4 regions of the Superficieibacter sp. genome follow, and region 2 is predicted to be linked to each of the others. Evidence: predicted binding sites of a transcription regulator. Region 2 holds the regulator's gene; each other region holds the start of a gene.
The links. Region 2 encodes CRP, which controls carbon source genes, mostly activating them, when cyclic AMP is high. Its sites were predicted from a motif close to ATGTGANNNNNNTCACAT; they were not measured.

Region 1 (7,251 bases), on a different contig from region 2:
CCCCGGCTCCAGCCGCAGCGTGTTCAGGTCGCAAAGCTGGCGCAGCGCGGGCGGCAGATGAATCTCCATAAAATCCCGCGCCGTGTCGGGATGGCAAAGAAATTGTTTGAACAGCGCATCATGCGGTGTAGAAGTGGTTGCGTGTGTCATGGCGTTCCGTCACCGGGTCATCAGGTGCGATGACTGTATCCCTGGTCGGGGATCAACGGCATTCGGGATTTTGCAGAGTTGCGTAGCGGATTCAGAGAAGAATGCGCCTGTATGTAACGGGTTCATTTTGGTGGAATACAGTACGCAGAATGCGTAATCAAGCGCGATCTATCCCGTGTTGGCTGGTAATTTATGTGTGCATTACCCGGCTGAGTCATTAAAATACATCGCGTTGCCGTTTTAGCCAGGAGCCTGTTTATGACCGTTAAAGTTATCGTCACCGATATGGACGGAACTTTCCTTAGTGATGCGAAAGAGTATGACCGCGAACGTTTTTTAGCCCAGTTTGCCCAGTTGCAGCAGCGCGGGATTGAGTTTGTTGTCGCCAGCGGCAACCAGTATTACCAGTTAATTTCTTTTTTCCCGGAAGTTCGTGACGCCATTTCCTACGTGGCTGAAAACGGTGCGCTGGTTTATGAGCATGGAAAAGAGCTGTTTCACGGTGAGTTAACCCAGCATGAATCGCAGATTGTGATTGGCGAGCTGCTTAAAGATCCGACGCTGAATTTTGTTGCCTGCGGTCTGGAAAGCGCATACGTCAGCGATAACGCGCCGGAAGCATTTATTGAGCTGATGTCTAAGCATTATTACCGCCTTAAACGCATCAAAGACTACGGCGAAATTAACGATAAGCTGTTTAAATTTTCTCTGAACCTGCCGGACGAGCAAATTCCGCTGCTTATTGATGCCCTGCACGTTTCACTCGACGGGGTAATGAAGCCGGTCGCCAGCGGCTTTGGTTTTATTGATTTAATTATTCCCGGTCTGCATAAAGCTAACGGTATTACCCGTTTACTTAAACGCTGGAATTTATCCCCGCAGGATTGCGTCACCATTGGCGACAGCGGTAACGATGCCGAAATGCTGAAAATGGCGCATTACTCTTTTGCCATGGGTAACGCGGGTGAAAATATTAAAGCCATAGCTCGCTATACAACCGACGATAATAACCATCACGGTGCGCTGAATGTGATTCAGGCAGTGCTGGATAACACCCCGCCGTTTAATGAATACCAATAAAAAAATAGCCACTGACGTGGCTATTTCTGGCATTGATTATTCGACGCCTTTACTGCGCAGGTAATCTTCGTAGTTACCGCTGAAGTCCACCACGCGCTCCGGGGTGATTTCCAGTACGCGAGTCGCCAGCGAACTGACGAATTCACGGTCGTGGGAGACGAAAATCAGCGTGCCTTCGTACATTTCGAGTGCCATGTTCAGCGATTCAATGGATTCCATATCAAGGTGGTTGGTCGGTTCATCCATCACCAGAATATTGGGCTTTTGCATCATCAGCTTGCCGAACAGCATCCGGCCTTTCTCGCCGCCGGAAAGCACTTTCGCCGGTTTTTTGATGTCGTCCTGGCTGAACAGCAGACGGCCGAGGAAGCTGCGCACCACCTGCTCATCGTCGCCTTCCTGCTTCCACTGGCTCATCCATTCGAACACCGTCAGATCGTTTTCGAACTCATATTCATGATCCTGGGCGTAGTAACCGATGCGCGCGTTTTCCGACCATTTCACCGTGCCGCTGTCAGCCTCATGCTCGCCCACCAGCGTTTTCAGGAAGGTGGATTTACCGACGCCGTTGATCCCCAGCACCGCCAGTTTCTCGCCCACTTCCAGCAGCAGATTGACATCTTTGAACAGCGGACCGCTCTCAAAGCCTTTCGCCACTTTCTGCACTTCCAGCGCGTTGCGGAACAGTTTTTTGTCCTGCTCAAAGCGGATGAACGGGTTCTGACGGCTGGAGGCTTTCACTTCGTCCAGCTTGATTTTATCGATCTGACGCGCACGGGAAGTCGCCTGACGAGATTTAGAGGCGTTGGCGCTAAAACGGCTGACGAAGGATTGCAGGTCGGCAATCTGGGCTTTTTTCTTGGCGTTATCGGCCAGCAGACGTTCGCGCGCCTGGGTCGCCGCGGTCATATATTCGTCGTAATTGCCCGCATACACGCGCAGTTCGCCGTAGTCCAGATCCGCCATGTGGGTGCAGACCATATTAAGGAAGTGACGGTCGTGCGAAATGATAATCATGGTGCTGTCGCGCTCGTTGAGCACCTGCTCAAGCCAGCGGATAGTGTCGATGTCAAGGTTGTTGGTCGGTTCATCAAGCAGCAGGATGTCCGGGTTGGAGAACAGTGCCTGTGCCAGCAGCACACGCAGCTTCCAGCCGGGAGCGACTTCGCTCATTGGGCCATAATGTTGTTCAACCGGAATGCCGACGCCGAGCAGCAATTCTCCGGCGCGGGATTCGGCGGAGTAACCGTCCATCTCGCCGTACAGCACTTCAAGATCGGCCACTTTGTAGCCGTCTTCTTCGCTCATTTCAGCGAGGCTATAAATGCGGTCGCGCTCCTGCTTCACTTCCCAAAGCTCGGTGTGCCCCATGATCACGGTGTCGAGCACCGTGAATTCTTCAAAGGCAAACTGATCCTGACGCAGCTTACCGATGCGCTCATTTGGATCGAGAGAAACGTTGCCCAATGTCGGCTCTAAATCACCGCCGAGGATCTTCATAAAGGTGGATTTACCGCTACCGTTCGCGCCAATCAGGCCGTAACGGTTGCCGCCGCCGAACTTGACGGAAATATTTTCAAATAGCGGCTTACTGCCGAACTGCATGGTGACGTTACTGGAAACTAACACGCGTAATTCCTGAAAAAGATGTGACAAACCGCTAATTATGCCACTTTCGCACCTGTTTATCACGGATTGAAATTCCCCCGCGCCAGGTGAGGGCTTTTACAGCGCAACGGGAGAGCGAATTATGCCAGGATTCTGAATTAAAATCAGTCGCCTGCATTTGCGGCTAGAATGTATGCAAGGGAAAAAAGTGTGATTTTGCACACATCTGTTTCCCAGCAAACCGGAATGCACATATAATGCGCTCCCAATGATAGTCAGACTTTTAAACCAACAGCCTGTGGCACTGGTATCTTGCATAACATGAAAATGAAACTTACGGTTCTCTTTGCGGCGGCGCTGGCTGTCGTGGGCTTTTGCAAAACAGCTTCAGCCGTCACTTATCCACTGCCGACCGATGGCAGCCGTTTAATCGGCGAAAATCAGGTCGTTATGATCCCTGACGATAACAAACAGCCGCTGGAATACTTTGCGGCGCAGTATCAGATGGGGCTTTCCAATATGCTGGAAGCGAACCCTGGCGTAGATACCTATCTGCCGAAGGGCGGCACCGTGCTGAATATCCCTCAGCAGCTGATCCTACCGGACACCGTGCATGAAGGCATCGTGATCAACAGCGCTGAAATGCGTCTTTATTACTATCCGAAAGGCACCAACACCGTCATCGTGTTGCCTATCGGTATCGGTCAGTTAGGTAAAGACACGCCTATTGCCTGGACGACCAAAGTTGAGCGCAAAAAAGCGGGTCCGACCTGGACGCCGACCGCTAAAATGCACGCCGAATACGCCGCTGCGGGTCAGCCGCTGCCCGCCGTCGTGCCCGCCGGACCCGATAACCCGATGGGCCTGTATGCGCTTTATATTGGCCGCCTGTACGCGATCCACGGCACTAACGCCAACTTCGGCGTTGGCCTGCGCGTGAGCCACGGCTGTGTGCGTCTGCGTAACGACGACATCAAGTTCCTGTTCCAGAACGTGCCGGTCGGTACGCGCGTACAGTTTATCGATGAGCCGGTGAAATCCACCACCGAGCCGGACGGCAGCCGCTATGTCGAAGTGCATAACCCGCTGTCCACCACCGAAGCGCAGTTTAACGGTGATGAAATCGTGCCGGTAACGCTGACTAACGCGGTGAGAAAAGTCACCGATCAGGCCGATGTCGATCAGAACGTGCTGGATCAGGCGATTCAGAATCGCTCCGGGATGCCGGTTCGCCTGAACTAAAAGTTTTGCCGGGCGGCGCAAGGCTGCCCGGCATCATTGCTAGCCGTTATTGACGATGACAATTCCGCTGTGATCGTAACGATAATGACAGTGGGCATATTCCAGCGGCGTACCATCCTCCAGATAAATCACCTGCTCCACCTCCATCACCGGATCGGTTTGCTCGCAGTTCAGATACTGCATATCCAGCGCGTCAGGCTTTAAGGCCCGCACCACCCGGTACGACCCCATGATTTTTAGCCCCAGCGTTTGCTGGATATAGCGAAAGACCGAGCTTTCAAGATGGGATTTATTCAGCCCTGGCACCAGGCTCACCGGCATAATGGTGGCATCAAGCGACATCGGCTCGCCGTTGAGCAGGCGCAGGCGGATAAAATCGTAGACTGGCGCATCGGCATTAATCAGCAGCGACGTCTGTTCTTTTTCGCTGGGGAAACGCAGTTCGAAGCGCACCACCAGGCTGCTGACGGTGCCTTTGTCCTGCCAGGTCTGGGTCGCACCGAAGTAGTCGCTGCCCACCAGGTCCCACTGGGAGAGCTGGTAGAAATTTTTGCGGATAAACGTCCCCTGCCCCTGCCGGGTGTAAACCAGCCCTTCAACAATTAACTGCCGCATTGCCTGCTGGATGGTCATCCGGCTGGTGCTGAACTCTGCCGCCAGCGCAAACTGGTCGGGCAACGGCTCGCTCGCGGGATACTGCTTGCTGATAATTCGCTGCCTGATTTCCCGCGCGATCTGGATGTACTTCGCTGCCATTGCCCTTCCTTTTATCAGTCGATCCCGCTGTTTTTCATTGCCACTCTCTCCGCCACTTTGAGAAACGGCAGGTAGAAGAATACACCAAAGACGATGATGATCAATTGCACTACCACGGCGCGCCAGTCCCCCGCTGTCGCCAGCCAGGCGCTGAGCACCGGCGGCGTGGTCCACGGGATCATCACCACGCAGCGCGACATTAGCCCAAGCGTAGTACAAATCCAGGCGAACAAAATGCCGATGGCGGGCAGCAGGACGAAGGGGATCATCAGCGGAATGTTAAACACAATCGGCAGACCAAAAATCACCGGCTCGTTGATATTAAACAGGCCGGGGGAAATCGCCAGCCGCGCCACCTGCTTCGAGGCTTTCTGCCGCGAGAAAATAAAAATCGCAATCAGCAATGAGAAAGTACTGCCAGTGCCGCCGATCATGCCAAACGTCGGCACGAAAATGTTGTTGATGATATGCGGGATCGGCTGGCCGTTGGCGAACGCCAGCATATTTTCATTGGTGTTAATCAGCAGGAACGGTTCGAGGATCACGCTATTGACCACTGCCTGATGAATACCGAGGGTAAACAGGAAGTTGCCAAAGCTGTAAATAAACAGGGTGCCCGGCAGACTGGTATTAATCAGGCGCAGCGGCTGCTGAATAAGGGTAGTAATCAGATGGATCAGATCGGTATGCAGAAAATTCGCCAGCAGCGCGGCAAAAATCGCAAACAGCGACAGCGTGAGGATCGTCGGGATCAGCGACGAGAACGACTGGCTGACCGCCGGAGGCACGTTTTCGCCCAGCGAAATATGTAGCCGCTTGATGCCCGCGATGCGAATAAAAATCTCGGTGGAGAGCAGGCCGATAATCACCCCGGCAAAAATACCGGTCGTGCCGATATTAGCGAAGGTGAGCACCTGAGTAATATTGACGGTGGCTTTATCACCTACCGGCACCAGCTCAACCTGCATGGGCATCATAATAATAAAGCTACAGATGGCGATGATCACCGCCGAAACCGGATTATCGATATGCTTATTGCGCGCCAGCGACCAGGCGATCATCGGAGCAATTAACAGGGCGGCAATATTCAACGTCCCGTTAATAATCGCATCGCCCCAGAGTTTAAATCTCGTCAGCGTCTCCCCGTCCATCACCCACGGAAACACCACGTTGTTGACCAGCACCGCCAGCCCGGCGAGGATAAAAATCGGCATAATGGCGGCAAAGGCATCGCGCAGGGAGCGCAAATGGACCTGCCCGGCGATGCGGGCGGAAATATCGACAAAACGATCGGTTAACGACTGCATATTTGCATCAGACATAGCAGAACCCTTTCTTTGATAGCCTGAAGAATTCAGGTTGTCGGATTCGGCAACCTGAAATCAGTACATACCCGGTTCGGCAGCGGACTTACATCTTCTCACCGTTGCTGTGGATCACCTGTTTTAGCCATGCGTAGCTTTTTTTCGGCACCCGCTTCAGGTCTTTCAGATCGTGATTTTCCCGGTTGACGTACACCACGCCATAGCGCTTGCGCATATCGCCCTGTGAGCTGAGGATGTCGATCAGCCCCCAGCCGAGATAGCCGATAACCTGCGCGCCGTCTTCAAAAATGGCGGCTTTCATGGCTTCGATATGCTGGCGGTGATAATCAATCCGGTAATCATCCGCAACCGGATTAACCCCGTCCCAGGACTCAATCACCCCGATACCGTTTTCAATCGGGAACACCGGCATCCGCCAGTCGTTGTAGTAGCGGGTGATGATGGTACGAAAGCCAAGCGGATCGATCTGCCAGTTCCACTCCGTCGCCTTCAGCCATGGATTTGGCTTGTCGCCGTGCAGCAGGTAATAGTTCACCGGCGTATTTTCCGGGATCGCATCGCTGTCGAGCGTCCGGCTGGCGTAGTAGCTGAAGGCCATAAAGTCGTTTTTCAGCGTGGCGAACAGCGCCAGATCCTCTTCCCGGTAGATATCGCCGAAGCCTTCGCGCTCCACCACCGCCAGCACTTCCGGGCTGTAACCCTCGCCCGCGTAGACCCGCAGCAGGTTCTGATTAAGGAATTCGTCAAACTGCTGGGCGCAGAAAATATCGCGCGGCTTGCAGGTTGCCGGATAGACCAACTGGTGCGCCAGCATTCCGCCGAACAGTTTGCCGGGACGGGTTTCATGCAGATACTGGGTTAAGCGCATGTGAGCCACCATCGTGTGATGCTGGATCTGATACAGCTCACGCAGGGTTTGATCGCCGCGCAGATAGCCGCCCACCTTAAAGGCTTCCGGCATATGGAAAATGTTCTGCTCGTTAAAAGAGAGCCAGTATTTAACCCGGTCGCCGAAACAGTCGATCATCTTCTGGCCGTAGCGGATAAACGCGTCCATCACGTGGCGGTCGGTAAAACCGTTGTACTGCTC
Region 2 (7,251 bases):
TGACGGCCTGGAGCGACACCCAGGAGATTATGGGCATTCGCCACCGCGAATGGGATCTGGAAGGGGTACAGTTTCACCCGGAAAGTATTCTCAGCGAACAGGGCCATCAACTGCTGGCGAATTTCCTGCATCGCTGATTTATAGTTGCCATTGAATGATTTTTTATGCATATTTTATGACTATATATTAAGTTATGCATGAAGAGGATGGGCGTCACATGGCAACTGAACAACCGGCAATTACCCGCGCAACGTTTGATGAAGTGATTCTGCCAATTTATGCACCCGCAGAATTTATCCCGGTCAAGGGGCTGGGCAGCCGGGTGTGGGATCAGCAGGGGAAGGAGTACGTTGACTTTGCCGGTGGGATTGCGGTGACGGCACTGGGTCACTGTCATCCGGCGCTGGTTGAGGCGCTGAAAACGCAGGGTGAAACGCTGTGGCACACCAGCAACGTGTTCACCAACGAGCCAGCGCTACGCCTGGGCCGTAAGATTGTCGAGGCCACTTTTGCCGAGCGCGTGGTGTTCATGAACTCCGGCACCGAAGCCAACGAAACCGCTTTTAAGCTGGCGCGTTACTATGCCTCCACCCGTCACAGTCCCTACAAAACCAAAATCATCGCCTTCCATAACGCATTTCACGGACGTTCGCTGTTTACCGTCTCGGTCGGCGGGCAACCCAAATACTCCGACGGCTTTGGTCCAAAACCGGCTGACATTATTCACGTCCCGTTTAATGACCTGCACGCGGTAAAAGCGGTAATGGACGATCATACCTGCGCGGTAGTGGTCGAGCCGATTCAGGGTGAGGGCGGCGTGACGGCGGCGACGCCGGAATTCTTGCAGGGGCTGCGCGAACTGTGCGATCAGCATCAGGCGCTGCTGGTCTTTGACGAAGTGCAATGCGGAATGGGGCGCACCGGCGATCTCTTTGCTTATATGCACTACGGCGTGACGCCGGATATTCTCACCAGCGCCAAAGCGCTCGGCGGCGGTTTTCCGATCAGCGCGATGCTAACCACCCAGGATATTGCCAGCGCCTTTCATGCCGGATCGCACGGTTCGACCTACGGCGGCAACCCGCTGGCCTGCGCGGTCGCGGGCGCGGCGTTCGATATCATCAATACGCCGCACGTGCTCGACGGCGTAAACGCCAAACGGCAGATTTTTGTTGAGCATCTGCAAAAAATCGACCAGAAATACGCTATTTTCAGCGATATTCGTGGAATGGGCCTGCTGATTGGCGCAGAGCTGAAGCCGCAGTACAAAGGCTGTGCGCGGGATTTCCTGTATGCCGCCGCGCAGGAAGGCGTGATGGTGCTGAACGCCGGACCGGACGTAATGCGCTTTGCCCCGTCGCTGGTGGTAGAAGAGGCGGATATTCACGAAGGGCTGGAACGCTTCGCGCAGGCGGTGGCGAAACGGGTTAACGCTTAGTTCTCTTGAGCCAAATCCCATGATGCGGGCGTTGACGCCAGGCTACCGACGAAATGGTATGCATGGTGTTCAGATGCCCCAGAATGCGCTCCAGATGCCGCTCCATGGTGCTTAACGGCCCTTGCGGGGCGGCGTCCGGCGCTTCGAGAATATTGACATCCCCCGCGCTGCCCGGCCCGTCAGATTTCAGCCGCTGCTGGCAGCGTTGCAGCGCAATTTCACAGGATTGCAGATAACGCTGCGCCAGATCCGGCGTCAGCATATTGTGCTCGCGTGCCAGCGTGGTCATGGCGTTGATATGCTCGACAATAAACTGGCTGTGCGTGACCCACAGTTTCATATCTTCCAGATACCGGCTATTAAATCCCGGCTCCTGCATGGCCTGGTTCAGCGAGTTAAACAGCGCGTTATGCGCCTGGTTGACCCGCATCCGCTGGTACGCCAGGGTCGGAGCCTGCGGATCGTCGCTTAAAATCAGCCGCAGTGCCTCCTGGTCCGCCTCCAGCGCACTGTCTGCGTTCTTGCGCAGCAGGCCGCTTTGCCACTGCGGCCACAGCCAGACCATGCCGCCGAATGCAATCAGGCAGCCCAGCGCAGTGTCGATCATCCTCGGCAGAATAAACTGTTCGCCGTTAAGATTGATCAACTGGAGGGTGTACACCGCCGTGACTGTAAAACCGATCATCGCCCAGCCGTAATTTTTGCGCAGGATCAGATAGCTGATAAGGGTGATCGCCAACATGGCGCAGAGCGTAAAACCGTCCGGGACGTTAAAATGCAGCGTCGCCCCGGCGATGACCAGCCCCACCAGCGTGCCAAGCGTTCGATGCAGAATGCGCACCCGCGTGGCACCGTAGCCGTTTTGGGTGACGAACATGATGGTCATTAAGATCCAGTAGGGCTTCGGCAGGTGGAGAACGCTTCCCGCCAGGCTGGCGATACTGAGCATGACGCTAAGACGCGCCGAGGTGCGCAGGGCGGGGGACTTCAGCGATAAATAGCTTTTCAGCGCCGCCCACAGCGGCAGACGGCGCTGGCGGTCGGCCATTAAATCACGCGGATAAAGCGGACGCAGGGTGCGCAGCACGCGGGCGATACGGCTAAAGTGCCAGGCGCAGAACTGACCCACCGGGTTATCCGGGTTCTGACGGGCGATTTTCTCCAGCGCGCCGATCTGCTTGTCCATATTGAAGCGGCCAGAATAATGATGGTACAGAATATCGTCCGCCATCACCCGCAGACGGGCGGCAACGGTTTGCGCATTCCAGCGGATCACCGCTTCCGCATGGCTTTGTTCTACCAGCTTTTGTACCTCTTCCGGCTGGTGTAGGCTGACCGAAATATGTTCCTGCAAATCCAGTGCCATCTGGAACATCCAGCGCAGCCGCCTGTAGTTATGGTGTTTTTTCTCCGACAGCATGTACAGCTGTTGATAGCACTGGGTAATGAGATCGACCGTTTTTTGCTGGCGGGCAAGCAGCGGCGGAAGGGCTTTTTGCGGATCGACATGCTGGGTCAGCAGGCTGTATTTGGCTTCGCAATAGTCGGCAAGCTGGCGGTAAAGCAGGCTGAGCGACTCGCGCAGCGGCTGTTCGCGCCACAGCCAGAACCAGAACCAGTTAAATAAACCGTACCAGAGCGTACCCGTCGCGTAGAGCAGCATCGGCTGCCAGACCGGAACGGACCCCGCGAGGCTAAGCGTGAAAATGGCTGCAATTAATGAGGCCGGGAGCAGACGTGCATGCAGCGGACTGATTTCCGCGGTAACGCCGAGGATCAGCGCCAGCGCGGTAAGCACCAGCGGCAGCGGCGCGCCCTGCGCCAGCAAAAGCTGTACCGCCAGGCTACTGCCTGCGAACAGCGAGCCGCCGACAATCAGACGTTTGAAAAAGCGTTTGTGCGGGGTATCCAGACCGGCGATGTTGCAGCAGGCGGGCACCAGCGAGAAGAGCAGGCCATACTGAAGCCGATCGATTATCAGACCGACAGCCACGGGCAAACAGAGCACCAGGGTTTGTCGTAGTGCGTAATTCACTTCCGGGTGATAGATCAGCCTGCGCCACATAGAGAATAACGAAACCGGCGCATTCGCAGTGGAATGCGCCGGTGAACGAACTTAGCGGGTGCCGTAAACGACGATGGTTTTACCGTGTGCGGAGATCAGGCTCTGATCTTCCAGCATTTTCAGAATGCGGCCGACGGTTTCACGCGAGCAGCCAACGATCTGGCCGATTTCCTGACGGGTGATTTTGATCTGCATACCGTCCGGGTGAGTCATCGCGTCCGGCTGTTTGGCGAGGTTAAGCAGCGTCTGCGCGATGCGGCCGGTTACGTCAAGGAAGGCGAGATTGCCCACTTTCTCAGACGTGACCTGTAAGCGACGCGCCATTTGCGCTGAAAGACGCATCAGAATGTCCGGGTTAACCTGGATCAGCTGACGGAATTTCTTGTAGGAAATTTCTGCGACTTCACAGGCGGTTTTGGCCCGCACCCAGGCGCTACGCTCCTGACCTTCTTCAAACAGGCCCAGTTCACCGATGAAATCGCCCTGGTTGAGATAAGAAAGGATCATCTCTTTCCCTTCTTCATCTTTGATCAGCACTGCCACGGAGCCTTTAACGATGTAATACAACGTTTCCGCTTTTTCACCCTGGTGAATCAGCGTGCTCTTTGATGGGTACTTATGAATATGGCAATGAGACAAGAACCATTCTAGAGTCGGGTCTGTTTGCGGTTTGCCAAGCACCATGCGCGGTTATCCTCTGTTATAAACTATCTCCGGCGGCTAAATGACGTTGCCTCCGGGGTTGCAATCGTGTCCTTCCCTCTGGCGGGGAAGCTGACTGTCGGTATGTTCCGCAGCCGTGTATCTGATGACCCGTGCATACATGCACTAAGTCAATATATCACTGTAGCATCCCGTCTGTTTTAGCATAGCTTTTGCCGCCTGTCTCCTGGTGTCTCGCTTCAGCATGACGCAGGTCGCCTTCCGTTGCGAGAATTGTTATGTGCGCGTAATCTGGGAAGAAAATTGCCATACGGGAGTTGATGAATATGCAAGCGCGAGTGAAGTGGGTTGAAGGGTTAACGTTCCTGGGCGAGTCGGCTTCCGGCCACCAGATTTTAATGGACGGTAACTCCGGTGATAAAGCGCCCAGCCCGATGGAAATGGTGCTGATGGCGGCAGGCGGATGCAGTGCGATTGACGTGGTGTCGATCCTGCAAAAGGGGCGTCAGGAGGTTACCCACTGTGAGGTGAAACTGACCTCAGAGCGCCGTGAAGAGGCCCCGCGCCTGTTCACCCATATCAATTTGCACTTTATCGTCACCGGTCACGATTTGAAAGACAGCGCCGTGTCCCGCGCGGTAGACCTCTCGGCAGAGAAATACTGTTCGGTAGCGCTGATGCTGGAAAAAGCCGTGAATATTACCCATTCATACGAAGTGAACGTTGCCTGATCCGTCGCCGGGCCTCGCGCCCGGCTATTCGATTTTTTTGCCTTCCACCAGCCGCTGAACCAGCGGCAGCATGATCAGCTCCATCGCCAGCCCCATTTTCCCGCCCGGCACCACTAAAGTATTGATGTGAGATATAAATGAGCCTTGCAGCATCGCCAGCAGCCAGGGGAAATCGATGCCTTCGAGGTTGCGGAAGTGGATCACCACAAAGCTTTCATCCAGCGACGGGATGCCTTTGGCGGCAAACGGGTTGGAGGTGTCAACGGTCGGCACCCGCTGGAAGTTGATATGGGTGCGGGAGAACTGCGGGGTGATGAAGTTAATGTAGTCCTCCATTGAACGCACCACCGAGTCCATCACCGCCTCGCGCGAATGCCCACGCTCGCTGGTATCGCGGATCAGTTTCTGGATCCACTCGAGGTTAACAATAGGCACCACGCCCACCAGCAAATCAACATGGCGGGCGACGTCATGCTGCGGCGTCACCACGCCGCCATGCAGTCCTTCATAAAACAGCACGTCGGTCGGTTCCGGCAGCGGCTGCCACGGCGTGAAGGTGCCGGGCACCTGATTCCACGGCACTGCTTCATCATAGGTATGCAGGTATTTTCGCGCCTGCCCGGTGCCCGACCGTCCGTATTCAATAAAGGTTTGTTCCAGCAGGCCGAAATCGTTCGCCTCCGGGCCGAAATAACTAATGTGCCGACCAAGATCGCGCGCTTTACGGATCGCCATATCCATTTCCGGGCGGGTGTAGCGATGGAAACTGTCCCCTTCGACTTCCGCCGCGTGCAGGCTGAGCTGGGCAAAGATCTTGCGAAAGGCGAGGCTGGTGGTGGTGGTTCCTGCCCCGCTGGAGCCTGTGACCGCAATCACCGGATGTTTGGCAGACATAGCTACTCCCTGATTATCAGTTATTTAGCCGCGAAACTGCTTGCGAGGCATGATATTGACCGTCTCATGCAACTCTGACCAGACCAGCACGGCTTCGCCGGTTTGTAACTGGTGCTTTACGTCGGCGACTTTTTGCGCCAGTGAGCGCTCATGTTCACCATAATCGGTGCCTTCACGCAAGACAAAGCTTTCGATCAGGCTATCGAGGGTTACAGGGTCAAGATCCTGCCAGGGAATAATCATCTTCAGGCTCCGAGATAGGTTTTCAGCCAGTCGGGAATGCGTTTTTCCAGCCACATTTCCGGGCGGCGCAGCGTACCGCCGACAAAGCCAACGTGACCGCCGTGCTCGGTAAGCTGGTACTCAACCTGCGGCGGTAAGGTGGCGGGATCGGGAATAACGTGGTGATCCATAAAAGGATCGTCTTTAGCATGGATGATCAGCGTCGGTTTAGCGATCTGATTAAGTAACGGCATGGCGCTGCACTGACGATAGTAATCAATCGCGTCAGCAAAACCGTGGATGCGTGCGGTGATCAAGTCATCAAAATCGCGCAGGCGGCGCACGCGCTTCAACTGCGCCAGCTCAATCGGCAGGGTGCCGGGATAGGCTTTGAGTTTTCGCGACGCGTTGCCTTTCAGCAGGTTAAGCAAATAGCGCTGATAAACGCGGGAAAAGCCTTTTTCCATATGGTAGCTGCACGCTTCCAGCACAAACGGCGCGGAGACAATCACGGCGGCGTCGAGCGGCGCGTCCGCGCCTGCTTTCGCCAGCAGGCACGCCAGCATGTTACCGCCGAGTGAATAGCCCACGGCGGCGGTCGGCGCGGGGCCGAATTCGCGTTTCAGCCAGTGTAAAAACCAGCTACCGTCTTCCGTTTCGCCGGAGTGATAGATGCGGTTCAGGCGGTTTGGCTCGCCGCTACAGCCGCGAAAATGCATCACCACGCCCAGCCAGCCCTGCTCGCTGGCAGACTGGATCAGGCCGTGGACGTAAGGACTATGCAGGCTGCCTTCCAGCCCGTGAAAGACCACCAGCCGGGGTTTGTGCTGCGCCTGCGACGGATCTTCACTCCACGCCAGATCGACAAAATCACCGTCCGGCAGATCCAGACGCTGCCAGACCGGGGTGAACTGAAGCCTGCGGCGCAGCAGGCGTGGCAGCATGGTTTGCAGATGCGGATTTCGCGCGCCCGGCATCGGGTGGAAAACGCGTGTATCGCCCTGTGTGGCGAAATGTTCGTCAGATGAAATGTGGGCCATAGCACGGATTATGTTAAGAAAGTGGCGCGGTAATATACCGCTTTTCATCACTACGGTTTATGCATTTGACGGTAATCGCCGCTAGTCGGCAAGCAGATTACGCGAAAACAGATGAATATCGACGTCCGGTTTGCGTCGCCAGAGCCGCGCTTTGCGTGCCCCGGTCGCCACACTTTCGCCGGTCTCTTCCAGCATCCC
Region 3 (7,251 bases), on a different contig from region 2:
GTCGCCGTCATCCATGTCGTTCATCGGCGTGGCGATTGCGCCAGGCGCCACCGAGTTCACCAGGATATTGTGCTGCACCAGTTCCAGCGCCATTGATTTGGTCAGGCCACCCAGCGCATGTTTTGCCGCCGTGTAAGCGCTGGCGTCCGGTAGCGGCGTGTGTTCGTGCACGGAGGTAATGTTGACGATGCGCCCGCCTTCGCCCTGCTCCACCATTTTTCTGGCGGCAATTTGCGAGCACAGAAATGCGCCGTCCACGTCAACCGTGAAAATAGCGCGCCAGTCGTCAAGTTTGACATCGAGGAAACTGTCTTTGGTCATCATTCCCGCGTTGTTGACCAGCACGTCAATGCGACCAAAATGGGCGATCAGCTTTTCCAGTCCCTGCGCGCCTTCCGACAGCTTGCTCAGATCCATCTGCACGGCTTTGGCCTTGCGCCCCAGCGCTTCAACCTGCCGGACGGTTTCGTTCGCCCCTTCGTCATCTGAGTGCCAGGTGACGCCAATGTCATAGCCTGCTTTCGCCAGAAATAGCGCGCTTTGCTGGCCGATGCCGGAATCCGACGCGGTGACAACTGCTACTTTATTCGACGCCATATTTACCTCCCGTTAAGTTCAGGAGGTAAGTATAGAAAACCCTGCCCGGATATGAGCCTCAGGAGGAAAAATGATAGCCGCCGCCCAGTGCGGAAGTGAGCTGGATCGCGGCGTCCAGCCATTGCCCTTGTAATCGCAGGCCGACAATTTGCTCTTCAAGCGTGGGAATACGGGCGACGTTGACGCGCGAACCCGCGATGATCCCGGCGTTATAACGCGCCTGCGCCAGTGCCAGCGTGCGGGCAGCGTCTTTCTCAACCTGCTGCTGATGCTGATTTTTGTCGATCAGCGTCTCAACCTGCGCCGCGCTATGGGCGACCTGATTGACCGCCTCGATCACCGCTTTGTTATAGTTGGCAACCGACAGGCCGCTTTCGGCGCTCGCAATATCAAGACCGGCGTTCAGCCGTCCGCTGTCAAAAATCGGCAGCGTCAGCCCGGCGGTCACGCCCATTTGCTGCGCGGAATGACGGAACAGATCGCTTAAATGCAACGCATCCTGCTGGAGAAATGCCATCAGATTAACGTCGGGATAAAAAGCCGCTTTTGCCGCGTCCACCTCTTTCAGCGAAGCCTCAATGTACCAGTGGGCAGCCTGTAAATCCGCACGCCGCGCCAGCAACTCGTAGCCCAGTCTGGCGGGCATCTGCGTCTGTACCGTCGGCAGCGTCACCGGCTGTAGTGTCAGTGCCGAGGACTGGCTATCGGTCAGCGCCAGCAGTCGCGCTTCGATCATTTTCATATTTCCGGTAACTTCTGCCAGCTTCTGCTGCGTTTTGCCAGCGTTGATATCGGTATCGACGCCTTCAACCGATGAGGTGATCCCGTGCTCATAAAGCGCGCGATCAACCGCGACGATGGTCTGCTGCTGCTTTTCGATATCTTTCAGTACCTGCTGGATCGCCGCTTCGGTCTGCCACTCCCAGTACAGCCGCGCCACGCTGCTGGCGAGCAACTGGCGAGTTTGTTGCAGTTCAGCTTCACGCGCCCGGATCATGCCGATCCGCGCCTCCAGTTCCGCCCGATGTTTCCCCCACAGATCCAGATCCCAGCCAGCGGTTAAACCCACGTTACCGTTGGTGTACCACGGCCCGGTGGTGCCAGCAGCCGGATCGGTAAAGGCGAACGGCCCCATCAGCCCTTCAGCCGACATTTTTTGCCGCTCGATGTCGGTAGAGAAATTAAGCGCCGGACCGCTGGCGGCTTCCGCCATTCTGGCCTGCGCCTCGGCAAGCGCGATCCGCTGTTGCGCGACGTTTAAATCCGGTGAGCTGCTTAACGCACGCGCAATCAGCGCGTTGAGCTGCGGGTCCTGATATTGCAGCCACCATTGACTTTCCGGCCAGCCGTTTTGCAGCGCGGCGGGGAGCGAAGTATTAACGGACGAGGCAGGTGTGGTTGCTGTCATGGATGAGGTAACGTCGTGCGAGGGCGCGCAGGCCGTCAGAGCGAAAACCAGCGGCAGTCCGGCCAGAATAAAGAGACGGTTCATAGCGTTTTTTTACATGAAAAAAGAGGCGGGAAGATTACGTGGCAGAGGAAATTTTTTTTTAGTAACGCGTGGCAATGCATAACCAGAAATAGAATGAAACACCTGGAAAATTATTCACCAAACAAATAATTAGCACGTTAATTTGTTTACATTTTTTTAACGAGGGGAGGAAAATTATTCATAGCGTTCCTATACTTGATGCGAATACAACAAAGAAGGACTGCGCGATGAAAATTTTACTATGGGCTGTTTTGATTATCTTTCTGATCGGATTATTGGTGGTGACAGGCGTATTTAAGATGATTTTCTGATGATTATCGCCCCCGTAATCGGGGGCGATAACCGTTTTATGACCAGTGCTCAATAACCCGCGCGATAGACGCCGAATCCTGAAACGTGCGGATGGCGGTGAACAACGCCAGCGCCTCATCATATTCTTTACGCAAATACCCCAGCCACTGTTTGATGCGCGCCACGTGATACAGGCCTGTATCATCCTGCTTTTCCAGACGTGAATACTTACGCAGTAGCTCAACCACTTCTGGCCACGGCATTCGCGGCTCGTTGTATTTCACCACCCGGCTCAGATTCGGGATATTCAGCGCGCCGCGACCAATCATCAGCGCGTCACAGCCCGTGGTTTGCAGACACGCCTGCGCGCTTTGCCAGTCCCAGATTTCACCGTTGGCAATCACCGGAATAGAAAGCCGCTGGCGAATTGCGGCAATCGCCTGCCAGTTGATACGTTCCGCTTTATAGCCGTCTTCTTTCGTGCGCCCGTGAACCACCAGTTCCGTTGCGCCCGCCTGCTGCACGGCATCGGCAATTTCAAACTGACGATCGTCGCTGTCCCAGCCGAGGCGGACTTTAACCGTCACCGGTAAATGCGCAGGCACCGCTTCACGCATCGCCTTTGCACCCTGATAGATAAGTTCGGGATCTTTAAGCAGCGTCGCCCCGCCACCGCTGCCGTTAACCGCTTTCGACGGACAGCCACAGTTGAGGTCAACGCCGTACGAGCCGAGCGCCACCGCGCGGGCTGCATTTTCCGCCAGCCATTGCGGGTACTGCCCCAGCAACTGAATCCGCACCAGCGTACCGGCAGATGTCCGGCTCTGGTGATGAAGTTCCGGGCAAAGTTTATAAAACGATTTTACCGGCAGGAGCTGATCCACCACCCGCAGAAATTCGGTGATGCACAGATCGTAATCGTTAACCTCAGTCAGCAGCTCGCGCACCAGCGAGTCGAGCACGCCTTCCATCGGTGCCAGAAGTACACGCATATCTTTACCCGTAAAAAAAGAGGCGCTATGTTAGCGCCTCTGCGCCAGGGTTTAAAGCGCCAGCCCGTTGCCGTAACGGAATCGACTAAGCTGATAAGGACATTTGCCCAATGTTCCAGCCATCTATGTCAGCTATGCTTCGAATTCATGATGTGATCGGTAGCACACTTTTGGCTTTAATTGTATGATGAATGCGTTTCGGCAAGGACTGATACCATGAGTAAAACATTAACGATTATCTGGCAATACCTGCGCGCATTTGTCCTCATTTACGCCTGTTTGTACGCGGGCATTTATATCGCGTCTCTTCTGCCGATCGTCATTCCCGGCAGCATTATCGGGATGCTGATCCTCTTCGTCCTGCTGGCGCTGCAAATTTTGCCCGCGCAATGGGTTAACCCTGGCTGCTATGTTCTGATCCGCTATATGGCGCTGCTGTTTGTGCCGATTGGCGTCGGGGTGATGCAATATTTTGATGTACTGCGGGCGCAGTTTGGCCCGGTGGTGGTCTCCTGCGCGATCAGTACGCTGGTTGTTTTTCTGGTAGTGAGCTGGAGTTCCCATCTGGTACACGGTGAACGTAAAATCGTCGGACAGAAGGAAAATAAAAAATGATGGCGAATATGTGGTGGTCATTACCGCTGACGCTGGTGGTCTTTTTCGCAGCACGTAAACTTGCCGCCCGGTTTAAAATGCCGTTGCTTAACCCGCTGCTGGTGGCGATGGTGGTGATTATCCCGTTTTTGCTGCTGACCGGTATCTCCTACGACCGCTATTTTCAGGGCAGTAAAATCCTTAACGATCTTCTCCAGCCTGCCGTGGTTGCGCTGGCCTTTCCGCTTTATGAGCAGCTGCACCAGATCCGCGCCCGCTGGAAATCCATCATTACGATCTGCTTTGTGGGCAGCGTGGTGGCGATGATCACCGGCACCAGCGTGGCGCTGTTGATGGGAGCCACGCCAGAAATTGCGGCCTCGGTGCTGCCAAAATCAGTCACCACGCCGATTGCGATGGCAGTGGGTGGCAGCATTGGCGGTATTCCGGCCATCAGCGCCGTCTGCGTGATTTTCGTCGGCATCCTCGGCGCGGTGTTTGGGCATACGCTGCTTAATATTATGGGCATTCGGACCAAAGCGGCGCGCGGCCTGGCGATGGGCACCGCTTCGCACGCGCTGGGTACGGCGCGCTGCGCGGAGCTGGACTATCAGGAAGGCGCGTTCAGCTCCCTGGCGCTGGTCATTTGCGGCATTATTACTTCGCTTCTTGCCCCGTTTTTGTTTCCGCTGATCCTGGCAGTAATTGGCTAAAATTTGCGATGCGTCGCGCAATTTTCAGTTTCATTGCATGAGTTGCATAAATAATGAGATCTGGATCACGTTACAAATTCCATGACGCCTCGTAAACTACGATCCCATTACATTGTTATGAGGCAACTCCATGCATCACCGTTTTCAATCTGCTTTTGCGCAGCTTCCGGCTAAGGTGCAGTCCGCGCTGGCTCCGCTGCTGGATGAGGAGCATTTTCCTGCGATGCTCAGCGCCGGGCAGGTTTCGTCACTGTTAAGCGCAACGGGCATGGACGAAGACGCGCTGGCTTTCGCGCTCCTGCCGCTCGCCGCCGCCTGCGCGCGTGCCGGTTTATCCCATTTCAACGTCGGTGCGATTGCGCGCGGGATCAGCGGCAACTGGTACTTCGGTGCCAATATGGAGTTCCACGGCGCGACGATGCAGCAAACCGTCCATGCCGAGCAGAGCGCGATTACTCACGCCTGGCTGCGCGGTGAAAAATCCCTGAAGGCGATTACCGTTAACTACACGCCGTGCGGTCATTGCCGCCAGTTTATGAACGAGCTGAACAGCGGGCTGGATATTTATATTCATTTGCCGGGACGTGCGGCGCATACGCTGGGCCATTATTTGCCGGATGCCTTCGGCCCCAAAGATCTGGAAATTAAAACGCTGCTGATGGACGAGCAGGATCGGGGCTACGCGCTGCAGGGCGATGCGCTGGCGCAGGCTGCCATTCGTGCCGCCAGCCGCAGTCATGCCCCGTACAGCAACGCCTTTTCCGGCGTCGCGCTGGAGTGCCGCGACGGCACCATTTTTAGCGGCAGCTACGCGGAGAACGCCGCCTTCAACCCTTCCCTGCCACCGCTTCAGGGCGCGCTGAATTTGCTGAGCCTGAACGGTTATGATTACCCGGATATCCAGCGGGCAATCCTGGCTGAGCACGCTGATGCTTCGCTCATCCAGTGGGATGCTACTTCAGCCACGCTCAGGGCGCTGGGCTGCCAGCATATTGAACGTATTCAGCTTAGCTAATCCCTTAATGCGGGCTTTGCGGCCCGCATTGGTGAAAATCCCTTCAGTTGAACGTCCGTTTCTTGCGCTTACCCGACGGGTAAAGTAGCCTGAATAAAATTTTAGCCATCGCCAGGTCAGGTCCATGTTAAAGCGTTTGTTATACAGTTTGTTAGTCCTGATCGGCTTACTGCTGTTAACGGTGCTCGGCCTTGACCGCTGGATGAGCTGGAAAACCTCTCCCTATATTTACGATGAGTTGCAGGATCTGCCCTGGCGTCAGGTCGGTGTCGTTCTTGGTACGGCGAAGTATTATCGCACCGGCGTGATTAATCAGTATTATCGCTATCGCATTCAGGGCGCGTTAAACGCCTATAACAGCGGCAAGGTAAACTATCTGCTGCTTAGCGGCGACAATGCTCTGCAAAGCTACAATGAACCGATGACCATGCGTAAGGATCTGATTGCCGCTGGCGTCGATCCGGCGGATATCGTGCTGGACTACGCCGGTTTCCGCACTCTGGACTCCATCGTCCGCACCCGAAAAGTATTCGATACCAACGATTTTATTATCATTACCCAGCGTTTCCACTGCGAGCGCGCGCTGTTTATCGCCCTGCATATGGGCATCCAGGCGCAATGTTATGCGGTGCCGTCGCCAAAAGATATGTGGAGCGTTCGCGTGCGTGAATTCGGTGCCCGCTTCGGCGCGCTGGCCGATCTCTATATCTTCAAACGCGAACCGCGCTTTCTGGGACCGCTTATCCCCATCCCCACTCGCCATGAAATCCCGGAAGACACCCAGGGCTACCCGGCCGTCACGCCAGAACAACTGCTGGAAATGCAGGCCAAAAGCAGCAAATAGTCTTTGTGTGATATAGGTTACATAGAAGATAAAAAATGGCCGACGTCAGGGAAACCGTGGAAAGGTTGCGCAGGCAGAATAAAAAAAGCGTAATCCGCGAAGAAAGTTCGCCGTATCGATGTTCTCGGATTGCAGCAGGCAGCCTATGCGGATTTAGTATCGGTCTCACGTAAAACCCTGTCTGAAATTGAAAATGATAAAGGGAATTACTCCGTTGAGATCGTAAATAAAGCCTTTAAGCCGTTTGGCCTGGTTGTCGGCCTGGTGCCCGCCTCTAAGACATTATTAGCGTCGTTACTGGAATGAGAAAAATAAAAAGCCCGGCAGTTTTGCTGCCGGGCTGATCCACCAGAAAATTACTTCTTACGCGCGTATTTCAGAGAATCCAGCGCGACGGCAAAGATAATAATGCCGCCCTTGATGATGTACTGCCAGTAAGGGTTAACACCGATGTAGGTCAAACCGTAGTTAATAACGGTAAAGATGATCACACCGGTGACCACACCCAGCACGGTACCCACGCCGCCACTGAATGACACGCCGCCCACCACGCAGGCCGCGATTGCATCCAGTTCGTACATAAAGCCGAGGTTATTGGTTGCCGAACCGATACGTCCGGCTTCCAGCATCCCGCCGAAGGCATAGAACACGCCGGAGAGCGCATAAATCATCAGCAGGTTCAGCGCAACGTTTACCCCTGAGACTTTTGCCGC
Region 4 (7,251 bases), on a different contig from region 2:
TACCCCTGTCGCCAGTCCAGCGCGCGCCTTTGACTTCACCTCCGCCTCATTTTTAATTGTCGCGTTTCTCACCGGTATTGCGGGCGCGTTGCAAACGCCAACGCTAAGCCTGTTTTTGACCAATGAAGTTCATGCGCGTCCGGCAATGGTCGGCTTCTTTTTTACCGGCAGCGCGGTGATCGGCATTCTGGTGAGCCAGTTTCTGGCCGGGCGCTCGGATCGCAAAGGCGATCGTAAGAATCTGATTATCTTTTGCTGCGTGCTCGGCGTGCTGGCGTGTGTCCTGTTCGCCTGGAATCGCAACTATTTTATTTTGCTGTTTATTGGGGTTTTCCTGAGCAGCTTTGGCTCCACGGCCAACCCGCAGATGTTTGCGCTGGCGCGTGAGCACGCGGATCGCACCGGCCGCGAAGCGGTGATGTTCAGCTCGATTCTGCGGGCGCAGGTCTCGCTGGCGTGGGTGATTGGCCCGCCGCTGGCTTATGCGCTGGCGATGGGTTTTGGCTTTACCGTGATGTATCTCAGCGCGTCGGTGGCGTTTGTGGTCTGCGGCGTCATGGTGTGGCTGTTTTTACCGACCATGCCGAAGCTGGCTCCTGTGGCATCCGGCAGTATTGAAGCCCCGCGCCGCAATCGTCGGGACGCGCTGCTCCTGTTCATCATTTGTACCCTGATGTGGGGAACTAACAGCCTGTATATCATTAATATGCCGCTGTTTATTATTAATGAACTGCACCTGCCGGAAAAACTGGCGGGCCTGATGATGGGTACGGCTGCCGGGCTGGAAATCCCGACCATGCTGATCGCTGGCTATTACGCCAGACGATTCGGCAAACGCTTTTTAATGCGCATTGCCGTTGTCGCCGGGCTGATATTTTATGTCGGGATGCTGACGGTCCACACCCCCGCCCTTCTGCTTGCCATGCAACTGCTGAACGCCATTTACATCGGTATTCTGGCGGGCATCGGAATGCTCTATTTTCAGGATTTGATGCCTGGTCAGGCGGGTTCAGCCACCACGCTGTACAGCAATACCACCCGTGTGGGCTGGATTATCGCCGGATCGCTGGCGGGAATTGTGGCGGAGCTGTGGAGCTACCATGCGGTTTTCTGGATCGCGCTGGTCATGTGCGTGGCCGGGTTTGCCTGCCTGATGCGGATTAAAGACGTTTAGGGCGCGGTCAGGATTTCGAGGTCAATCAGATAGGTCATCGCCTCGTCGCGCGTGCGTCCACACATTTCAGCGGAAGGCTGTAGCCCGGCGCAGACTTTTGGACGTAGCGGTGAAGCAAAGATTTTACAGCGTAGCTGCGCATCCAGTTGAACGCAGGGCGTATTTGCCGGTTTGCCGTCCGGCATACCGGGGATCGGACTGGAAACAGAAGGCGCAGTACAACAGGCACCGCAGTCCGCTCGACACTGCATAGGTTTTCTCTTTGATGGGCAGGCAACACATCACACAGTATCACCTTTGGCGCAGTGATAGCAAAACACGTCAATTCCACTTGCCTGAAAGCCCCGTCACGAGTACCTTGACGCGATATTTTATACACCTCCGTAAACAGGATTATTGCAATGCCAAGAGCGAATGAAATTAAAAAAGGTATGGTGCTGAATTACAACAACAAACTGTTGATTGTCAAAGACATTGATATTCAGTCACCCAGCGCCCGTGGCGCAGCAACGCTGTACAAAATGCGTTTTTCCGACGTTCGCACCGGCCTGAAGGTAGAAGAACGTTTTAAGGGCGACGATATTCTTGATACCGTGACCCTGACCCGCCGTTTCGTTGACTTCTCTTACGTTGACGGTAACGAGTATGTCTTCATGGATAAAGAAGACTACACCCCGTATACCTTCACCAAAGATCAGATCGAAGAAGAGCTGCTGTTTATCCCGGAAGGCGGTATGCCGGATATGCAGGTGCTGACCTGGGACGGCCAGCTGTTAGCGCTGGAACTGCCGCAGACGGTGGACATGGAAATTATCGAAACGGCACCGGGCATCAAAGGCGCTTCCGCCAGCTCGCGGACTAAACCGGCAAAAATGGCGACCGGCCTGGTTGTTCAGGTGCCGGAATATCTGACCATCGGTGAGAAGATCCGTATTCATATTGAAGAGCGCCGTTTTATGGGCCGCGCTGATTAATCTGGCGCAATTTTAACGGATGTGAAAAGCGATAACGGCAGCCGCCGCTATCGCTTTTTTTATGGCTTACAGCAGTTCAGGAAACAGCGTTTGTTTCAGTGCCAGCTCAACGCCGCGCACTTCCGCCATACCTTTCAGACGACCGATTGCGGAATAACCCGGATTGGTTTTCTTACGCAAGTCATCGAGCATCTGATGTCCGTGATCCGGGCGGAACGGGATCGGACGCAGATCGCCCGCTTTCTTACGCCGCAGTTCTTCGGTCAGCACGGCCTTCACCACCGCCACCATGTCCACATCGCCCTGCAAATGCGCGGCTTCGTGGAAGGTTTTCGGGTTCTCTTCCCGGCAGGTGGCCCGCAGATGGGTGAAATGAATGCGATCGCCGAAGGTCTCGACCATGCGAACCAGATCGTTATCGGCGCGCACCCCGTAGGAGCCGGTACACATCGTAAAGCCGTTGTTAATGCTGTCGACGGTCTCTTTCAGCCACTGCATATCATCGATGGTAGAAACGATGCGCGGCAGGCCGAGGATCGGACGCGGCGGATCGTCCGGGTGAACGGCCAGGCGGACCCCCACCTCTTCCGCCACGGGAACAATCGCCCGCAGGAAATGCGCCATATTTTCACGCAGCTGCGCTTTATCAATTCGATCGTACTCCGCCAGGCGCGCGCGGAACTGATCCAGGGTATAACCTTCTTCCGCCCCCGGCAGCCCGGCGATAATATTACGCGTCAGCTTTTCGATATCAGCGGAACTCATGGCGTTAAAATACGCCTGCGCCTGCTGTTGCTCCTGCTCGCTGTAATCGGCACGGGCACCGTCGCGCTTCAGGATATGCAATTCAAACGCGGCAAAGGCGATTTGATCGAAACGCAGCGCTTTTGAACCATCCGGCAACGTATATTCGAGATCGGTACGCGTCCAGTCGAGGATCGGCATAAAGTTGTAGCACACGGTATCAATCCCACAGGCGGCAAGATTGCGGATGCTTTGTTGATAATTTGCGATCCAGGTCGCGCAGTCGCCGGAGTGGGTTTTGATCTCTTCATGCACCGGAATGCTTTCGACGACCGACCAGGTTAAGCTTTTTTCCGCCAGCAGCGCCTGACGCTGTTTGATCTCCTCCACCGGCCAGACCTGGCCATTCGGAATATGATGCAGTGCGGTCACTACGCCAGTTGCGCCAGCCTGACGCACATCGTCCAGAGATACCGGATCGTTTGGTCCATACCAACGCCAGGTTTGCTCCATCGCCTCACCCTCTCAAGTTGTTATACCAATTAAAACCATTTAATGATGACTACCATACATGCTTCCTGCGGAACGTCAATTTGCTCCCGGTCATTGATTGATCCAGCTCACATTCCCCGCATATTTAAGGCACACCAATTCATTTTGCTGTCATATAACTTTACACTGTCGCTTGTTAATTCTTAGTTAATAGAGTGTACGCATAATGGAAACTATCGCCTCAACTCCGCTTCCCGACAAGGTGCAACAACCGCAGTACGATCGTCAGCAGCTTCGTTCACGCATTGTCCATTTCGGCTTTGGCGCATTCCACCGGGCGCACCAGGCGCTGCTTACCGACCGGGTGCTGAATGCCAGAGGCGGCGACTGGGGGATCTGTGAAATCAGTCTGTTCAGCGGCGACCAGCTTATGAGCCAGCTACGTCAGCAGGATCATCTTTATACCGTGCTGGAAAAAGGCGCGCGGGGTAACACGGCGATAATTATTGGTGCGGTCAATGAATGCCTGAACGCGAAGCTGGATTCGCTGGCGGCGATTATTGAGAAATTTTGTGAACCGCAGGTGGCGATTGTTTCCTTAACCATTACCGAAAAAGGCTACTGCATCGATCCGGCAACCGGGCGTCTTGATGAAACCCAGCCGCGTATCGTTCACGATCTGCAAAATCCGGCTGAACCCCATTCTGCGCCGGGCATTCTGGTGGAAGCGCTGTCACGTCGCCGCGAGCGCGGACTTGCGCCTTTTACCGTGCTCTCCTGCGATAACATTCCTGATAACGGCCACGTAGTGAAAAACGCGGTGCTGGGGATGGCACGAAAACGCTCGGCTGAACTGGCGGCATGGATTGAAGCGCACGTCACTTTTCCGGCAACCATGGTGGATCGCATTGTTCCCGCCGCCACGGACGAAGCACTGGCTGAAATCGCGGCTGAAACGGGCGTCTTCGACCCGTGTGCGATTAGCTGCGAGCCGTTTATTCAATGGGTGGTGGAAGATAATTTTGTTGCCGGTCGCCCGGCGTGGGAAGCCGCTGATGTACAGCTGGTCGACGACGTGATGCCGTGGGAGCAGATGAAGCTACGGATGCTCAACGGCAGCCACTCCTTTCTCGCCTGGCTGGGTTATCTGGCAGGGCATCAGCATATCAGCGACTGTATGGAGGACACCCCGTTTCGCCAGGCGGCGCGTCGTCTGATGTCCGACGAGCAGGCTCCCACTCTCAGCATTACCGGCGTCGATCTTAATGCCTACGCCGACAGTCTGATCGCCCGTTTTGCCAACCCTGCGCTGAAGCATCGTACCTGGCAAATTGCGATGGACGGCAGCCAGAAACTGCCGCAGCGGATGCTGGACAGCGTGCGCGTACATTTGCAGCGTCGCACCCGCTGGCCGCTGCTGGCACTGGGCATTGCGGGCTGGATGCGCTACGTCAGCGGAAAAGACGAAGCGGGTAATACCATTGATGTTCGCGATCCGCTGGCAGAAAAAATTCACCCGCTGGTCACCAATAGCAGTGAAGACCAGCGCGTGGCCGCCCTGCTGACGCTAAAGGAGATTTTCGCCGCTGATTTACCGCAGAACGCGGAATTTGTCGCCGCGATTCAGCACGCCTGGCAATGTCTGGCAGAAAACGGCGCGCGGCAGGCGATTATCGACGTGCTGAACGATTAGATCTCGCCGCGCAGAGTAGAGTAAGCTGTGACAAATTTGTTATATTGTACGGAGCTTACGTGACCAAAACCAATCTCATCACCGGTTTTCTCGGCAGCGGGAAAACCACCTCGATCCTGCATCTGCTGGCGCATAAACCCGCGAATGAAAAATGGGCCGTTCTGGTCAACGAATTTGGTGAGGTTGGCATCGACGGCACGCTGCTGGCCGAAAGCGGTGCGCTGCTCAAAGAGATCCCCGGCGGCTGCATGTGTTGCGTAAATGGCCTGCCGATGCAGGTAGGGCTGAACACGCTGCTGCGTCAGGGAAAACCCGACCGTTTGCTGATTGAACCTACCGGGCTGGGCCATCCGAAGCAGACCCTCGACCTTCTCACCGCGCCGGTTTATGAACCGTGGATTGAATTACAGGCCACCCTCTGCGTTCTCGATCCGCGTCTGCTGCTGGACGAAAAAGCGCTAAATAATGAGAACTTCCGTGACCAGCTGGCCGCCGCCGATATCATCGTGGCGAATAAAAGCGATCGGGCCAGTGAAACCAGCGAAAAAGCGCTGGAAAACTGGTGGCAAAATTTTGGTGGTACACGCGAACTGATCCACAGCGAGCAGGGCAAAATCTCCCCCACTCTGCTGGACAAACCGCGTCTGAATAAGGCTGAGCTGCCTGACGCAGGCGGACACAGCCACGCGCACGCCCGGACTAAGGGGCTTGCCGCACTGAGTTTACCGGAGCACCAGCGCTGGCGGCGCAGCCTTAACAGCGGGCAGGGCTACCAGTCCTGCGGCTGGGTTTTTGATGCGGATACCCGGTTTGACACTATTGGCCTGCTGGAATGGGCGAGGCTCGCGCCGGTGGATCGGGTAAAAGGTGTGATGCGGATAACCGAAGGCCTGGTGCGCATCAACCGGCAGGGACAGGATCTGCATATCGAAACGCAGAACGTCGCCCCACCGGACAGCCGGATTGAACTGATTAGCGATGCCGACGCTGACTGGAACGCGTTGCAAACGTCACTGTTGAAGCTACGTTTAAGCTGATACCGCTAAGGTTTCGTTCGTTATTAACTCACGTGGCCTTAAAATGAAAACCCGACTCTCTTCAATCCTGCTGCTGAATGCGGCAGGATTTGCGCTCTTTCTGTGCTGGTATCTGCCGGAAAACCACGGTTTCTGGTTCGCGCTCGACGCGGCCGTTTTTCATTTTTTCAACCATGCGCTGGCGGATCATCGTGCCTTTGTCTGGTTTCTGGCTATCGTCAATAATCGTGCTTTTGACGCCTGCTCCCTGCTGGCGATGGGTTGTCTGATGCTCCGCTTCTGGCTGCGTAGCGGGCCGTCAGAGCGCCGCCGGATTGTGATTATCGGGCTGGTCATGCTGCTGACGGCCGTTATTGTCAATCAGCTTGCGCAGTTGCTGATGCCGGTCAAGCGCGCCAGCCCGACACTGTTCTTTACCGATATCCTGCGGGTCAGCGACGTGCTGCACATTTCGACCAAAGACGCGTCGAAAGACAGCTTCCCCGGCGACCACGGTATGATGCTGCTGATTTTCAGCGCCTTTATGTGGCGCTATTTTGGCCTGAAAACATTCCTGCTCTCGCTGGTGATATTTGTTATTTTCGCTTTTCCGCGAGTGATGATCGGCGCTCACTGGTTAACCGATATTGTTATTGGTTCATTATCATCGGTACTCATCGGTCTGCCGTGGATCCTGCTAACGCCTGTCAGCGATAAAATGATTTGTGTTATGGCGCGCTATTTACCCGGCAGAAAAGAAACATAAATACAACAAATAAATAACCACAATTAACACTTGCTAATAGATATCGCTTCTGGTTTTTTTAGCCTTTCGTGCGCTGCTCAGACCACTTAATCCTCTTCTCGTCGCGATGAGATCTACGTAAGTCGATGAATTGGTGTTTTTTTATCTAAAATAGATCATTTTTTAATCAATTCACCTTTTTAACTTTCTGTATCACTTTTTCATATAAAAAATCGATTAAAAGCACTCGCAATGCATGAGGTGATAGGGTACTCTCGTTTACGTTTTGCCTCTCAGAGATAAATTATTCTCATCGTGAATAATTTTGTGCGTTCCAGCACAAATTTGCACAGAAAGAATTGTCTCGGTGTGCGCAGGTAATTAGGCTCGTCACGGTTGGCATTTTTATAACG

Region 1: ldtB (L,D-transpeptidase) is a predicted target of CRP. The motif match lies at 3,047-3,064, and genes of this name have one in related genera.
Region 3: cdd (cytidine deaminase) is a predicted target of CRP. The motif match lies at 4,733-4,750, and genes of this name have one in related genera.
Region 4: uxuA (mannonate dehydratase) is a predicted target of CRP. The motif match lies at 3,501-3,518, and genes of this name have one in related genera.

The regions. Positions count from the first base shown of each region.
Region 1 covers NZ_DAMAPU010000003.1:735-7,985, reverse strand. The annotation lists gene RT197_RS06840 (Rpn family recombination-promoting nuclease/putative transposase) at 1-150, opposite strand, end outside; gene RT197_RS06835 (Cof-type HAD-IIB family hydrolase) at 409-1,230, shown strand; gene RT197_RS06830 (ABC-F family ATPase) at 1,267-2,859, opposite strand; gene ldtB (L,D-transpeptidase) at 3,160-4,080, shown strand; gene RT197_RS06820 (GntR family transcriptional regulator) at 4,120-4,836, opposite strand; gene RT197_RS06815 (PTS transporter subunit EIIC) at 4,851-6,158, opposite strand; gene RT197_RS06810 (glycoside hydrolase family 1 protein) at 6,247-7,251, opposite strand, start outside.
Region 2 covers NZ_DAMAPU010000017.1:65,564-72,814, reverse strand. The annotation lists gene pabA (aminodeoxychorismate synthase component 2) at 1-137, shown strand, start outside; gene RT197_RS19825 (aspartate aminotransferase family protein) at 218-1,438, shown strand; gene RT197_RS19820 (YccS/YhfK family putative transporter) at 1,428-3,503, opposite strand; gene crp (cAMP-activated global transcriptional regulator CRP) at 3,555-4,187, opposite strand; gene RT197_RS19810 (OsmC family protein) at 4,493-4,897, shown strand; gene RT197_RS19805 (phosphoribulokinase) at 4,922-5,791, opposite strand; gene RT197_RS19800 (YheU family protein) at 5,816-6,034, opposite strand; gene RT197_RS19795 (hydrolase) at 6,037-7,101, opposite strand; gene RT197_RS19790 (NrtR DNA-binding winged helix domain-containing protein) at 7,135-7,251, opposite strand, start outside.
Region 3 covers NZ_DAMAPU010000005.1:132,649-139,899, forward strand. The annotation lists gene RT197_RS11825 (SDR family oxidoreductase) at 1-597, opposite strand, end outside; gene mdtQ (multidrug resistance outer membrane protein MdtQ) at 656-2,089, opposite strand; gene yohP (small membrane protein YohP) at 2,317-2,400, shown strand; gene dusC (tRNA dihydrouridine(16) synthase DusC) at 2,437-3,372, opposite strand; gene RT197_RS11845 (CidA/LrgA family protein) at 3,589-3,987, shown strand; gene RT197_RS11850 (CidB/LrgB family autolysis modulator) at 3,984-4,679, shown strand; gene cdd (cytidine deaminase) at 4,810-5,694, shown strand; gene sanA (outer membrane permeability protein SanA) at 5,819-6,538, shown strand; gene RT197_RS11865 (hypothetical protein) at 6,668-6,844, shown strand; gene mglC (galactose/methyl galactoside ABC transporter permease MglC) at 6,895-7,251, opposite strand, start outside.
Region 4 covers NZ_DAMAPU010000005.1:157,626-164,876, forward strand. The annotation lists gene setB (sugar efflux transporter SetB) at 1-1,174, shown strand, start outside; gene RT197_RS11950 (YkgJ family cysteine cluster protein) at 1,171-1,425, opposite strand; gene yeiP (elongation factor P-like protein YeiP) at 1,576-2,148, shown strand; gene uxuA (mannonate dehydratase) at 2,215-3,405, opposite strand; gene RT197_RS11965 (fructuronate reductase) at 3,611-5,077, shown strand; gene RT197_RS11970 (GTP-binding protein) at 5,137-6,114, shown strand; gene RT197_RS11975 (phosphatase PAP2 family protein) at 6,158-6,859, shown strand.